DNA from 2 places in the Microbacterium rhizosphaerae genome. Region 2 is predicted to be linked to the other one. Evidence: predicted binding sites of a transcription regulator. Region 2 holds the regulator's gene; the other holds the start of a gene.
What was found. Region 2 encodes HspR, which represses chaperone genes until heat shock. Its sites were predicted from a motif close to AAGTTGAGTCNNNNNGACTCAACTT; they were not measured.
Positions count from the first base shown of each region.

Region 1: a site for HspR is predicted at 4,151-4,175, ahead of SM116_RS12755 (ATP-dependent Clp protease ATP-binding subunit). Genes of this name have one in related genera too.

Region 1 is NZ_CP139368.1:2,810,448-2,818,213, reverse strand. It holds gene SM116_RS12775 (aminotransferase) at 1-1,431, opposite strand, end outside; gene nhaA (Na+/H+ antiporter NhaA) at 1,456-3,246, shown strand; gene SM116_RS12765 (hypothetical protein) at 3,286-3,576, opposite strand; gene SM116_RS12760 (VOC family protein) at 3,703-4,071, opposite strand; gene SM116_RS12755 (ATP-dependent Clp protease ATP-binding subunit) at 4,188-6,731, shown strand; gene SM116_RS12750 (DUF72 domain-containing protein) at 6,780-7,502, opposite strand; gene SM116_RS12745 (LLM class flavin-dependent oxidoreductase) at 7,574-7,766, shown strand, end outside.
Region 2 is NZ_CP139368.1:492,380-500,145, forward strand. It holds gene dnaK (molecular chaperone DnaK) at 1-807, shown strand, start outside; gene SM116_RS02275 (nucleotide exchange factor GrpE) at 810-1,439, shown strand; gene SM116_RS02280 (DnaJ C-terminal domain-containing protein) at 1,448-2,440, shown strand; gene SM116_RS02285 (heat shock protein transcriptional repressor HspR) at 2,542-3,012, shown strand; gene SM116_RS02290 (MmcQ/YjbR family DNA-binding protein) at 3,028-3,447, shown strand; gene SM116_RS02295 (DUF1918 domain-containing protein) at 3,499-3,684, opposite strand; gene SM116_RS02300 (DUF2252 domain-containing protein) at 3,767-5,128, opposite strand; gene SM116_RS02305 (DUF998 domain-containing protein) at 5,323-6,420, shown strand; gene SM116_RS02310 (DUF2252 domain-containing protein) at 6,421-7,766, opposite strand, start outside.

The DNA of each region.
Region 1 (7,766 bases), 1.7 Mb from region 2:
GACCTCGGCGAAGACCTCGCCCTCGCGCACGGGACCGGCCACGACGTCGCTCGCACCACGAAGGCGGAGGCGCAGGCCGCCGGCGACGAGATCCCCGGACAGGTCGACCACGCCGTCCCATGGCGCCTGCAGCGCGACGGGCTCGGGCACCGCGAAGTCCAGCCCGAGCGGCACGTTCGCCGGCCCGTCGTGGGCGTACGGACGGGACCGGGTCAGACGCGGTTCGCCGAACCGCGTCGCGACGGGGTGCTCAGCCGTCGCCGCCCGCAGCAGCTCGCTCTCGGCATCCGGATCCAGCCAGCGCCCCTCATCGAGCAGCGCGCTGTCGACGGAGAGGTCGAGGAGTCCTGGCGTGGATCGCGGCCGGATCAGGCGTCCTGACGGCGTGCGCAGGGGAGGAGCATCCGCTCCCACCGCGTGCCGGACGAGCTCCGTGGCGACGGGGAGCGGGAGTGACACGGCGGCCTCGAAGATGAGCTCCTCGTGTGCGAGATTCTCCGCGGCGTACTCGTTGCCCGGGTCGGTGAGCAGGATATGGTGCGCGCTCGCGACGAGCACCGCGGCGCGCAGCGCCAGCAGGGGCCACAGGACGTCGAGCTCGGCATCGGCCAGCGGCAGCACCTCGTGGTACGCGCGCACGGCCTCGAGAGCGGCGGGGAGGTCGACGCCGTCGTGGTGCAGGAGCGACGACAGCGTGATCGCCAGCTCACCCACGCGCCACGTGCGCCCGAGGTCGCCGAGATCGATGACGCCGTCGGGCACGCGCCCATCCGTCGTCACCACGTTGTCGTCGGTGAGATCGCCGTGGATGACCTGCTGGGGCAGCGACTCGGCGTGCACGGCGACCGCGCGCCATGCCGACTCCGCCGTCGAGCGCAGCCGGGCGCGCAGCGCGGTGTCCGCCACCGACGGCAGCAGCGCCGCCAATGCGGCGGGCGCGTGCTGGAGGTCCCACTGGTTCGTCCGCTCGGCGCCCGGGTCGGCGAAGCCGGCGAGCGCGAGATCGACGGATGCCGCCAGCCGTCCCATCGCGCGGATGGCCGCGGGGGAGAGGTACCTGCTGCCCGAGAGTGTCCGCCCGGGCAGGAAGTCGAGAAGCCGCGCGTGCGCGATGCCGCCCTCGAGCTCCACGGCCCGCACCGAGGTGCCGTCGTCGAAGACGTGCGGCATCGGGACTCGGACGTCGGAGCGCTCGGCGATACGGGCGGCGGCCCGAGACTGCGCCTCGAGCTCCGCGGCCGGAGTGGCCGGGTTGGCGATCTTCAGGAGCCGCGGCGCGACGCCGTCGTCGATCACGAAGTTCAGGTCCTGGTTGCTGCCGAGCGGCCGCGCGGAGCCGGTGACACCGAACAGTGCGGCGGCGAGATCGGCAGCCTCGTCCGGTGAGATCTCCGGCGGCGGCGCTTGGACGAGCGATTCGGTCTCGGGCACACCTGATTCTGTAGCCTTGCGCACATGTCGAACAAGCGTCGGGGCGACCGGCTGTCCGCAGGGCTGATGCTCGGCGCCGTGGTCGTCGCGATCATCTGGGCGAACCTGCCCGGCGACGGATACGCCCACTTCTGGGAGACGCCGGTGCGGCTGGGCGTGGGCGGAGCGACGTGGACGTTCACCGTCCACGGGCTCGTCAACGAAGGACTGATGACGTTCTTCTTCTTCCTCGTCGGCCTCGAGGTCAAGCGCGAGCTGACGATCGGCGAGCTCGCATCGCCGCGGCGGGCGGTGCTTCCCGCGGCCGCCGCCGCAGCGGGACTGATCGTGCCGGCCCTCCTCTATGTCGCGATCACGGCGGGGACGGGCGAGGCGCACGCCTGGGGAGTCGTCATCTCGACCGACACCGCATTCCTCATCGGCGCTCTGGCCCTGATCGCCCCGGTCTTCCCGGCGCGCCTGCGGACGTTCCTCCTCGCCCTCGCGGTCGTCGACGACATCGGCGCGCTCGCGGTGATCGCCCTGTTCTACAGCGGCGGGGTCCAGCTGCTGCCGCTCGTCCTCGCCGGCGTGTGCATGGTCGCGATCGCGCTCGTGCGCTTCCTGCCGGAGGGTCGCGGCTTCTCGTACGCCGTGCTCGGCACGGCGCTGTGGGTGCTGGTGCTGCTGGGGGGCGTGCATCCCACTCTCGCCGGTGTGGCCGTCGCGCTGCTCATCCCGGTCTTCCCGCCGCGGCGCCGCGACGTGGAGCGCGCCGCGGAGCTCACCCAGGCGTTCCGCGAGTCGCCCAACGTCTACTACGCCTCGGCGCTCGCGCGGAGCGTGCGCGACTCGCTCTCGATCAACGAGCGGCTCGACGCCGCGTGGCGCCCCTACATCGCCCTCGGCGTGCTGCCCATCTTCGCGCTGGCGAACGCGGGCGTGCCCCTCGACCCGCAGACGCTGATGGATGCCGCCGCCTCCCCGGTCACGTGGGGGATCGTCGTCGCCCTCGTCGTCGGCAAGTTCGTCGGCATCACCGGGATCACGGCCCTCCTGCGCCGGCTCCGCCTCGGAGAGCTCGCGCCGGGCCTCGGCATGACGCGCATCGCGGGCGGCGCGGCCCTCAGCGGCATCGGCTTCACGATCGCACTGTTCCTCGTGCCCGTCGCGATCTCCGACCCGCACACGCAGAACCTCGCGCGCGTCGGGGTGCTCGTCGCATCCGTCCTCGCGTTCGCGATCGGCTGGACGGTGCTCCGCGTCGGTGATCGGGTGCGGCCTCCGCGAGCCGTGGGCGCGAAGCTGAACCGGCCCGTCGACCCGGCGCGCGACCACATCCGCGGTCCGGTGGACGCCCCGCTGACGATCGTCGAGTATGCGGACTTCGAGTGCCCGTTCTGCAGCCGTGCCACCGGCTCGGTCGACGCGGTGCTCGCGCACTTCGGCGACGAGGTGCGCTGGGTCTACCGGCATCTGCCGCTGGACCGCGTGCACCCGCATGCGACGGCGGCGGCCGTCGCCGCAGAGGCGGCGGCGATGCAGGGACGCTTCTTCGACTACGGACCCGTGCTGTTCGCCTCGCAGGACCACCTCGAGCCCGACGACCTGTGCAGATACGCGCACGAGCTCGGCCTGGACGTCGAGCGGTTCATCGTCGACCTGCGCTCGCCGGAGGCGGCGCGCCGGGTCGAGGATGACCGGATGGATGCCGAGCTGATGGACCTGCACTCCACGCCGACGTTCTTCATCGGCGGGAAGCGGCACCTCGGCGCGTACGACTCCGGCACGCTCATCCGCGTGCTCGAGGCGTCCCGGCAGACCGTGCGCGAGTGAACCTCCTCGGGCCGCCATGCGGGCGACCCGAGGAGGGCATCAGGGCAGCGTGGGCTCGTCGGGGTTCGGCGCGAGCGGTTCGTCCGGGTTCGGCGCGAGCGGCTCGTCCGGATTCGGTGCCAGGGGCTCGTCGGGGCTCGGAGGACCCGGCTCCACCGGCATCGCCGGCTCGCTCGGCCCGACCGGTAGGCCCGGCTCGACCGGCGCGCCTGGCTGCGCGGGGATCTCCGGCTCTCGGGGCTGGCCCGGAAGATCCGTGTCGGGCCAGGACATGTCCGCCCCGCGGAGGTCCCCCTGCGGAACCTGTCCGCTGTTCGCGACGTCGCTCATATCGCCCCTCTCGTTCGTTCGGCGTATCGAGTATCGAACGGAATCAGGCGGATCTCACGTCCCTTGACACCCCGTGCAGCCGCAGCTAGGACGCGGAGGGCGCATGGCGCCGACTCAACAGCGACCTCAGCGCGGCGGCAGCTGCTGCAGCGTCCAGCGGTTGCCGTCGGGATCGCGGAAGGTGACGAAGCGCCCCCATGCCTGGTCGTCGACGCCGTCCGCCTCGACGCCGGCAGCGCGCAGGTGCGCCAGGGCCTCGTCGGCGTCCGGAACGACCACTTGGATCGTGTTCTGCCTGCCGGGTTCGAGGTCGATCCCGAGTCCGGTGCCGAACGCGATCGAGCACGCCGAGCCGGGAGGGGTCATCTGCACGAACCGCAGGCCCTCGAACGGGGTCTGGTCATGGTCGGGATGGAACCCGATCCTCGTGTAGAACTCCTTCGCCACGTCGACGTCGGTCACGGGCACGAAGATCAGCTCGATACGCCAGTCCATCGCGGTCTCTTGTGTCATGCATCCAGGCTAGGGAGGGGTTCGGACATCCCTCGGGAATACCTCACGCGGTCCGTCGTTGAACTTGACAGCAGCACGCTCAAGTTTCAGGAGGATACGTGCCCGAAGAATTCAACGCCGACGGAGCCAACGCGTTCGACGACTTCCTCGCCCGCTACCTCGCGGGTGAGCAGGCCCGACAGTCGCGCTCCATCGACCTCACCCGTTTCCTGACGACGCGCACGCAGGCGATCCTGCAGAACGCCGGCCGGTTCGCGCTGGAGCGCGGCCAGACCGAGCTGGATGCTCTGCACATCCTGCGCGTGCTGGTGCAGGACGACGCCGTCGCCCAGGCGATCCGTCGCGTCGGCGTCGACCCCATGCGGATCGTCGCCGCGACCGAGTCGCGTCTGCCCGCGGCCGGCGCGCCGGCCGATGTCGATGGTGCGACCGTGACGCCCAGCGCCTCGCGGGCCCTGTTCCACGCGTATCAGGTGGCACGCTCGAGCGGCTCGACGTACATCGACCCGGAGCACGTCTTCTTCGCGCTCGTGCTGGGTCAGGATGCGCCCGCGGGCCAGATTCTGGCGCACGCCGGCGTGACCGCGGAGGCGCTGACGCAGGGGATGCGCGAGGCCATGCCGACCGGCACGCCCGAGGCTGCGGGGGAGGACGCCGGGGACCGCGCATCCACCACCCCCATGCTCGACAAGTACGCGACCGACCTGACCGCGCTGGCCCGTGACGACCGGCTCGACCCGGTGATCGGGCGCGTCGACGAGATCGAGCAGACGATCGAGATCCTGAGCCGTCGCACGAAGAACAACCCCGTGCTCGTCGGCGAGGCCGGTGTCGGCAAGACCGCGATCGTGGAAGGCCTGGCCCGCGCGATCGTCGCCGAGGAGGTGCCGCAGCAGCTGCGCGACAAGCGCGTGCTCGTCCTCGACCTGCCCGCGATGCTCGCAGGGGCGCGATACCGGGGCGACTTCGAGGAGCGCCTGACGAAGACCATGGACGAGATCGCCGCGGCCGAGGGCGAGATCATCGCGTTCGTCGACGAGGTGCACACGGTGGTCGGCGCGGGCGCCGGCGGCGAGGGGACGATGGATGCGGGCAACATCCTGAAGCCGCGGCTCGCCCGGGGCGACCTGCACCTCGTGGGCGCGACGACGCTCAAGGAGTACCGGACGATCGAGAAGGACCCGGCGCTGGAGCGTCGGTTCCAGCCGGTGCGCGTGGGCGAGCCGTCGGTCGCGGACGCCGTGCTCATCCTGCAGGGCCTGCGCCCGGCGTACGAGGAGCACCACGGCGTGAGCTACACCGACGAGGCGCTGCGCGCCGCCGTCGAGCTCAGCGACCGTTACGTCACCGAGCGCGTGCTGCCGGACAAGGCGATCGACCTCATCGACCAGGCAGGTGCACGACTGCGCCTGCGGCTGGGCGCGAAGGTGGACGTCTCGTCGCTCATGCAGCGTCTGGCCGACCTCGAGGCGGAGAAGAACTCCGCCGTCGTGGCCGAGCGGTACGAGGAGGCCTCGGCCGTGCGCGATCGCATCGCGCAGGTGCAGGCCGAGATCGACGAGGCGGCGACCCGCGGCCCCTCGACAGGCTCGGGGACCGGATCCGCCGTCGTGGACGAGCCCGAGATCGCGGCCGTGATCAGCAGGGCCACCGGCATCCCGGTGTCCCGCCTGACGGCGACCGAGCGGGCGCGCCTGGCGAGCCTCGGCGAGGAGCTGCACGGGCGCGTCATCGGCCAGGACACCGCGGTCGAGGCCGTGGCGAAGGCCGTGCGGCGCAACCGCACCGGCATGGGCGACGCCCGCCGGCCGATCGGCTCCTTCCTCTTCCTCGGGCCGACCGGCGTCGGCAAGACCGAGCTGGCGAAGGCCCTGGCGGCATCCGTGTTCTCCGACGAGGATGCCGTGATCCGCTTCGACATGAGCGAGTTCGGCGAGCGCCACACGGTGTCGCGCCTGGTCGGCGCCCCTCCGGGGTACGTCGGCTACGACGAGGCCGGCCAGCTCACCGAGCGCGTGCGCCGCAACCCGTACTCCGTCGTGCTGTTCGACGAGATCGAGAAGGCGCACCCGGATGTCTTCAACCTGCTGCTGCAGGTGCTCGACGACGGCCGGCTCACCGACGGGCAGGGCCGGACCGTCCACTTCCGCAACACGATCATCGTGATGACCTCGAACCTCGGCTCGGAGTTCCTGGCGTCGCGCTCCGGCGCAATCGGGTTCTCGACCAGTGGCCGGGAGTACGAGGAGAGCGACCTGCGCGACCGGGTCATGGGGCGCCTGCGCGAGGCGATGCGGCCGGAGTTCCTGAACCGCATCGACGAGATCGTGCTGTTCCGCAAGCTCGAGAAGGAGCAGCTGCGCGACATCGTCGGACTGCAGCTGCAGGCCACCGCATCCCGCCTGGCGTCCCGCGAGGTCGAGTTCGAGGCGACGCCCGCCGCGATCGACTGGCTCGCCGAGCACGGGTACGAGCCGGAGTACGGCGCGCGGCCGCTGCGCCGGCTCATCCAGCGCGAAGTCGACGACCGCATCGCGGACCTGTTCGTGGACGGCTCGCTCGTGGACGGCGGGGCGGTGACGGTGGATGCATCCGCCGACGGCATCACCGTCGCGGTCGGCGCGTACGCGACCGCAGCGTGACGAGTGCGACAGGCCCCGGGGTCGGACGACCGGCCCCGGGGCTTCGCGCTATCCGGCGAGCATCGCGATGAGCGTGCGCGCATTGCGCACGGCGTGCCCGGCCTCGTCGTTGTCGAAGTACACGTAGACGTCGTGACCGGCGGCCTCCCACTCCCGGATGCGCCGCGCCCATTCGCGCAGCTCGTCGTCGGAGTAGCTGCCGCGGTACAGCCGCTCCTGATCGGGGCCGTGCAGCCGCGCGTAGACCAGTGCGCCGGTGACCCGCAGAACCGTCGGAAGCCCCGCGCCGCTCATGATGCAGTACGCCGTGCCGTGGCGCTCCAGGATCGCGAAGACGTCCTCGTCGTTCCAGCTCGCATGCCGGAACTCGACCGCGGGACGGGTCCAGCCCGCGAGCATGCTCAAGAAGACGTCGAGCCGATCGTCGTCGCGCTCCATCGTGGGCGGCAGCTGCACGAGGAGCGGCCCGCGGCGGTCGCTCAGCGCGCGCAGGCCCCGCTCGATCCGCGAGATCCACTCGGCCGGGTCGCGCAGCCGGCGTGAGTGCGAGAGTCCCCGCGGCGCCTTGACCGCCACCTCGAACCCCGCGGGCAGCTGGTCGCGCCACGCCGCGAAGCGCGCGTCGGAGGGCCAGCGGTAGAAGCTCGCGTTCAGCTCGACGGTGTCGAACTCCTGCGCATAGACCTGCAGGCGCCGTCCTGTCGCGACGCCGTGGTAGAGCGCCTCCTCCCAGTGCTCGTAGCTCCACCCGGAGGTGCCGATGTGCGCCATCCCTCCACCCTGCGCCCTCCGGGCGAGACTGTCAGGCCCCTTGCGCTCGGGGGATGGGGCATGCTCGAAGCATGACGGATGCACGAGTCTCCATCGGTGTGGCGGGTGTTCTGGGTCCCGACGCCATCGGTCGCATCGCCCGGGCGGTGGAGGCCGCGGGCTTCCATGCCCTCTGGGTGAACGACACGCCCGGGGGCGATGCCCTCGCCGCCCTGGCCGCGGCCGCGAAGGTCACCGAGCGCCTCGTGCTCGCGACCGGCGTCA
Region 2 (7,766 bases):
CTGCAGGCCGGCGTCCTCAAGGGCGAGCGCAAGGACGTGCTGCTGATCGACGTCACCCCCCTGAGTCTCGGCATCGAGACCAAGGGCGGCATCATGACCAAGCTCATCGAGCGCAACACGGCCATCCCGACCAAGCGCAGCGAGACCTTCACGACCGCCGACGACAACCAGCCGTCGGTCGCGATCCAGGTCTTCCAGGGTGAGCGCGAGTTCACGCGAGACAACAAGCCGCTCGGCACGTTCGAGCTCACCGGCATCGCGCCGGCGCCGCGCGGCATCCCGCAGATCGAGGTCACGTTCGACATCGACGCGAACGGCATCGTGCACGTCTCCGCCAAGGACAAGGGCACGGGCAAGGAGCAGTCGATGACGATCACCGGCGGCTCGTCGCTGCCGAAGGACGACATCGAGCGGATGGTGCGCGAGGCCGAGGAGCACGCGGCCGAGGACAAGAAGCGCCGCGAGTCCGCCGAGACGCGCAACCAGGCCGAGACCCTCGCCTACTCGATCGAGAAGCTCATCAAGGAGAACGACGACAAGCTTCCCGCCGAGGTCAAGAACGATGTCCAGGGCGACGTCGACGCGCTGAAGACCGCACTCGCGGGCGATGACGACGACGCCGTGAAGAACGCGTTCGAGAAGCTGAACCAGTCCCAGGGCAAGCTCGGCGAGGCGATCTACGCCTCGCAGCAGGCCCAGGGCCAGCAGCCCGACCCGAACGTCGCCGATCCGGGCAACGGCTCCGTGCCGAACCCGGAGGAGGATGTCATCGACGCCGAGGTCGTCGACGACGAGGAGCAGAAGTAAGCATGACGGACAAGGACTTCCCCGAGCCGGCGAACGGCGACGACGAGGTCCGTCCCACCGACGAAGGGTCGGAGGCTCAGGCCTCCGACCCTCAGTCGCAGGACGGGCCCGCACCGGAGCCTCAGGCTTCCGACGACGAGGAGCTGACGGTGGACGACATCCTCGGCACGACCCAGAACGCGGATGCCGCGGCCGAGGACGCGGCGCTGGCCGACCTCGAGTCGGCCCTGCTCAACGACCTCAAGCGTCTGCAGGCCGAGTACGCCAACTACCGGCGCCGCACCGAGGAGCAGCGCGAGGTCGAGATCGCCCGCGCGCAGGGCGCCGTGGCGAAGGGCCTGCTGCCCGTGCTCGACGACCTCGACCGCGCCGAGAAGCACGGCGACCTCGACGATGGCAGCCCCTTCGCGGCCATCGCCGAGAAGCTGCGCGCGGTGGCCGACCGCATGGGCATCTCCACGTACGGTGCCAAGGGCGAGCTCTTCGACCCCCAGCAGCACGAGGCGATCTTCCAGCAGCCGACGCCCGGTGCGACCGAGACGACGATCCTCGAGGTCGTCGAGGTGGGCTACCGCCTCGGCGATGTCGAGCTGCGACCGGCGAAGGTCGTCGTCGCCGTTCCCGCCGAGTAGGAGGCTCGATGGCCAGCCAGGACTGGTTCGACAAGGACTTCTACGCGGTCCTCGGCGTCTCGAAGGACGTCGAGGCGGCCGAGCTGAAGAAGACGTATCGCAAGCTCGCGCGCCAGTACCACCCGGACTCCAATCCGGGGGATGCGGCTGCCGAGGCGAAGTTCAAGGAGATCAGCGAGGCGTACTCGGTGCTGTCGGACCCCGATCAGCGCACCGAGTACGACCAGATCCGTGCGATGGGCTCGGGCGCGCGCTTCCAGGCCGGCGGCCCGGGCGCGGGCGGCTTCGAGGACGTCTTCAGCATGTTCGGCCAGGGTCGCGGTGGTCCGCGCTCCCAGACGGCGGCCGATTTCGACGACATCTTCGCGATGTTCAACCAGCAGGGCGGCGGTTTCGGCTCCGGCCGGTTCGGCCAGCCCACGGGCGGCTACCGCGGCTTCGGCGGTCCCACGAAGGGGGCCGACGTCACGGCCCGCACGACCATCGACTTCATCACGGCGACCAAGGGCGAGACGATCACGCTGCAGGGCGAGGACGGCAAGCCGTTCAAGGTGAAGATCCCCGCCGGTGTCGCCGACGGCCAGAAGGTGCGTCTGCGCGGCCGAGGCCGCCCGTCGCCCGACGGCGGTGAGAACGGCGACGTCGTCGTGCTCGTCTCGGTGCGCCCGCATCCGGTGTTCACCCGCGAGGGGCTGAACCTCCGCGTGCACGTGCCGGTGACCTTCACCGAGGCGGCGCTCGGCGCCACCATCGAGGTGCCGACGCTGGGTGGCGAGCCGGTCCGACTCCGCGTCGCCCCGGGCACGCCGTCCGGACGCGTGCTCCGTGTGAAGGGCCGCGGCGTCACGACGTCGAAGGGCACCGGCGACCTGCTCGCCGAGGTCCAGGTGGCCGTGCCGTCGCACCTCGACGACGCCGCCCGTGCGGCGCTCGAGCGCTTCCAGGAGCTCGAGCCGAAAGAGAACCCGCGTGCCGACCTCATGGCCAAGGCCCGCGGCTAGTCCTTCGACAGGCTCAGGAACCGGGGAGACAGGCTCAGGAACCGGGAAACAGACCCAGGAACCGGTAGAAAGGCTTCAGGAACGGGAGAGGAGGCGACGAGGTGGCAGATCGACTCGACATCGACGAAAACGCCCCGATCTTCGCGATCGCGGCGGCCGCTGAGCTGTCCGGGATGCATCCGCAGACCCTCCGCCAGTACGACCGCCTCGGGCTCGTCGTCCCCGCGCGCACGCAGGGCGGCTCTCGCCGCTACTCCCTGCGCCATGTCGCGAAGCTCCGTGAGGTCGCGCGCATGTCGTCCGACGGCATGAGCCTGCCCGCCATCGTTCGCATCCTCGAACTCGAAGAGCGGGTACGCGAGCTGCACGGCCGTGTCCAGGCGCTCGAGCAGCGCGTGCAGATGGAGCTCGACAACCGGCCCGGCGCGCGGGTCTTCGCGGCCGAGGCGAGCGGCTCCGTGATCCGGCTGAAGTCCGGAACCCGCGTGCGCCGCACGCGGGACGTCGTGCTCTGGCAGCGGCCGCGCGGCGAGCTCGGCTCCGGAACGGATGCCGCGGCTCGCGGCGACTGAGCGACCGAGCAGCTGATGGCGACGATCGACGATCTCCGCGCGATCACCCGGTCGCTGCCGCAGACCGAGGAGAGCAGCCACCACGGCCACGGCGGCGGCCTCGCGTGGCGCGTCGGCTCCGGCGGCGCGTACGCGTGGGAGCGGGGACCGCGCACGACCGACCTGGCCTCCCTTGAAGCCCTCGGGCGCACTTGGCCGGCGGGTGTCGTGATCGGCGTGCGCACCGATGGCCAAGAGGGCAAGGAGGCGCTGCTGGCATCCTTCCCCGACGTCGTCTTCACGATCCCGCACTTCGACGGCTACCCCGCCGTGCTCGTCCGGCTCGACGACATCGCGCCCGACCTCCTCGCCGAGATCGTGAGCGACGCCTGGCTGGTCAAGGCGCCGAAACGGCTCGCGCGGGAGTGGCTCGCCTCACGCGGACTCGACGCGTAGCTCAGGCGCCGCGCCTCGCCGTCGCATCGCGCGACGGACGCTGCGGGCGACTCAGCCCTGGTGCAGGATCTCGCAGTCGGCGCCGGGCGAGAGCACGCCTTCGTGGCCGTCGTCGTAGCGGATGACCAGGAGCTGATCGTCATCCGTCCCGCGGATCTCGACGACCTCGCCGAGGTGATCCGCCATCCCGACCGCCCTGCCGTGCACACGGATGCGGTCACCCACCGTCGCTCGCATCTTGGACTCCCTCCCGCTTGTCCGTACGGCTCTCGCTCTTACACGGTACGGCGGCGCGGCGACGAATGACAGGGGGCGCGCGTCAGCCGGCCTTCTTCTTCGCCACGAACGCCTTCCAGTCGCCGTACGACACGTCGGCGTAGGCATTGGCCCACGCCACGATGGCGTCCGCGACGATGCGGCCGTTGCCGATGTAGCCCACGACGCGGCCGGCATCCGCTGTCTGCCCATGCGCCCGCGCGAGCGTGATCGCACACGCCTCGCCGAAACGCCTGAAGGGCTCGTCCGCCAGTGCCTCCGCATCGATGCCGCCCTTCATATCCCGGAACTGCCGCACGTAGTACGCGCCGTGGTCGTCCTTGGAGTGGCCGAGGAAGGGGTCGGAGATCGCCTGCAGCACGCGCTGCATCCCGACGACCCGGCCGCCCTCTCCGTGGCGCTCGATGTGCTCGAGCGCCGCGGCCGGCTGGACCGCACGCCCGTAGCGGATGAGCACGCTCTCCTGCGCCTCCTTGGTCTGCAGCAGCAGCGCGTGGCCGTCGCCGTCCTCGAGGACCGTGAGGTAGCACCGGGTCCCCACGCTGCCGACGCCGACCGCGCGGAAGGCGGTGTCGGATGCCGAGTAGTGCAGCAGGAGCATCTGGATGTCGACGTTCGCGGTGCGGGCGTACGCGCGCAGGCGGGCCTCGGCCTCCGCTTCGAGCGCGGCATCGAGGTGGAACATCGCCGGCGGACGGATGATGAACCTCAGACGTCCGTCGGGCCCCCGCTCGGTCATGCGGCGCACGGCCTGCTCGCCGGTCCGCTTGCGTGCCGAGCGCACGGCACCCAGCAGCACGTCGCGCGACGACTTCTCGATCGCGTGCACCGACGCCTTGGCGTCGAAGTGCGTCCAGTAGCGCTCGAGCGGGCTCTTGCGCGCCGCCCGCGCGAGGCGTCTGCTGTATGCATCCACGGCGCTGCGGGCGGCGGTCTCGACGACCTCGTCCTTGCGTCCCGTGGCTCTGCCGGCGACGACGATGCTCGTGACGAGCCGCTTCACATCCCACTCCCACGGAGCCCACGCGGCCTCGTCGAAGTCGTTGAGGTCGAACAGCAGCGTGCGCTGGGGGGATGCCGAGAACCCGAAGTTGGCGAGGTGCGCGTCGCCGCACGATCCGACCGAGATGCCGGTGCTCGCGTCGCGGGCGAGGTCGGCCGCCATGATCGCGGCCGTACCGCGGTAGAACGCGAACGGGCTCGCTGCCATCCGCTCGGCCCTCAGCGGCAGCACCTGCTGCACGCGGGTGGACTCCTGTTCCTCGAGGATCCCGAGGGGAGCGCGCCCCGCCGTCGTCAGCCGGGCCAGGTCGTGGCGCGGGGTCCGCCGGCGTTCGGCCTTGCCGGCGGCCAGTCGCTGCGCGAGAGAGGGGATCGCCGGGCGGGCGGAGTCCGTGTCGGTCATGCGCGCCATCCTCGCATCGGCATCCGACCCGCCGCCTATGCCTTGGCCGAGAGTCTGTCCGAGGCCAGGAGCGGGAGTGCGGCGAAGCGTTGCGCGGCGGGGCGGCGCGAACCGCATCCCTCGTCTAAGCTCGCTGGAGCGGTGCGTCCCCCCGGAAGGCGCCGATGCTGACGTTCCGGCCGCCCGGAGGAGCCATGCCCGAGATCGCCGCATCCTCGACAGAGAGCGAGGATGCCGCGCCGCCCGCATCCGCGGCGCGTGCGGCAACGGCCGAGTTCGGGCCGCCGACCGTGGGGAGCCTGCGCTCGCGCGAGGCGCTGGCCATGGGGCTCGGCGCCGTCGCGTTCGTGGTCGCCGCCCTCGTCAGCGTCCCCGCGCTCCACCTCCAGCCCGTGCCCATCGCCGGACGCGGCTCGCTCGGCCAGTTCGTGGCGCTCGCGTCGGCGATCGTCGCGATGGCATCCTTCGTCCTGGGAAGGTTCGTGCTGCGCGATCGCAGCCGTCGCGTCGGCGTGCTCGACCTCGTCGACGTGCTCGCCATCGCGATCGCGCTCGGCGTGATCGCCCTGCTGACGTGGGCGCTGCTCGCGAATCTCCTCTCGCGCGCGTTCATCGGCGCCGAGGTGTTCGCCATCCCGTCGCTCCTGCTCGCAGGCGTCACGGCGGCCCTCACCGCGTACGCCGCGTTCCTCGTCGGGACCGAGCTCGATCTGCAGCTGCTCGCCTTCATCCTCGCGATGTTCCTCGTGGAGGGCGTGCTCGCCGCCATGCTGACCTCGGCCGACAAGGGCTGGTGGAAGGAGAACCTGAGCGCACTGGGGATGACCGACGACGTGTCGGCCCTGGCGTTCAACAGCACGCTCATCATCGCCGGGGTCATCGTCACCACGCTGTCGCGGCACGCGACGCACGACATCGAGACCTCGTCCCGCGCGGCCGCGCGATGGGTTCGCGGGCTGCTCATCACGGTGGGCGTGTTCCTCGCCTGCGTCGGGATCTTCCCGGTCGACCGGTTCTTCGCGGTCCACAACACGGTGGCGACGGGGATGGCGGTCGCCTACTGCGTGCTCGTCGTGGGACTCCGGTTCTGGATCCCGGGGCTGCAGCGCGCTTTCATCTACCTCGGCTGGGTCTTCCTCGCCGTCGTCGTGGTGCTCGGTGTCTTCTTCGCGATCGGCTACTACACGCTCACGGCGGTCGAGCTCGTCGCGGCGATGCTGATCTTCTCCTGGATCATCCTGTTCCTGCGCAACATCTCCGCGCTGCAGAAGGACACGCGCGCCGCGGCGTGATCAGCGCTCGCCGACGTGACGGTGCGCGCGGTACAGCTGCCAGTCGGCGCGGGAGAGGGCCGCGTAGGCGTACGCCCACTCGAGGATCGCTTCGCCGGCCACCTTGCCGCCCCCGAGGTATCCCGAGACGATCGCCGCAGTCGGGGACTGACCGTGCGCACGGGCGAGCGTCGCGGCGCAGGCGTCGGCATACCACCGGAACGATGCGTCGTCGAGCGCGTCCATGTCGAATCCGCCCTTCCTGTCCCGGAACTGGCGCACGTAGAAGTCGCGCTCCGCGCCGCCGGGCGAGCGGACGAGGTGACCGAGAAAGGGATCGGACACGGCCTGAAGGATGCGCTGCATCGCAACGACGCGACCCCCGTCGCCGTGCGTCCGGATGTAGTTCACGACCGCCTCGGGCTGCTCGACCCGACCGTGTTCGATCAGAACGCTCGGACCGGCTTCCTTGCCCTGCAGCAGGAGGGCGTCCCCGTTGCCGTCCTGCAGGGCGATCACGAAGCAGCGCGTGCCGACGCTGCCGACGCCGACCACGCGCAGGACGAGATCGGACAGCGTGTACTTCTGCAGCAGCACGCGGATGTCGATGTTCGTCGACGTCACGTAGTCGTTGAACTGGTCCAGCAGGCGCTGCTCCAGAATCGGCGTGACGTGTGCCATGGTCGGCGGGGTGTCGATGAACACGAGCCGGCCGTCCTCCTCGGTGCGCGTCATCTTGCGGGCCGCCCGGGCGCCGGTGCGCTTGTCGGCCTCCTTGACCGCGGCGTCGATGGCGCGCCGCGTCTCGTCGTCGACCGCGAGTGCCGCGCTCAGCGCGTCGAACCGGTCGTAGTACCGCTTCACGGGGGTGCGCCGGGCGCCGCCGCGGAGCGAGCGCGCGTACACCCGCACGGCGTCGAGCGCCGACTCGCGGATGACCCGGTCGTCGCGGTTCGTGGACTGGCCCGCGATGACGATGCTCGTGACCAGTCGCTTCACGTCCCACTCCCACGGCGCCCACGCGGACTCGTCGAAATCGTTCAGGTCGAACACCAGCGTCCGCTGGGGGGATGCGTACAGGCCGAAGTTCGACACGTGGGCGTCGCCGCACGACCCGACGAGCAGCCCGCTGCTGGGGGAGCGCGAGAGGTCGGCCGCCATGAGCGCCGCTGTGCCGCGGTAGAACGCGAAAGCGCTCGCCGCCATGCGCTCCGTGCGGATCGGGACGAGTTCCGGCACGCGATGCGCATCCTGCGCGTCGAGGATCGCCATGGGGTCGCGCGGCCCGGCCGAGAGCTCGGCGAGCGCCTCTCGCGGCACGCTCCCGCGGGCGGCCCGCCCTTCGGAAAGCTGCTCCTCGAGGGTGG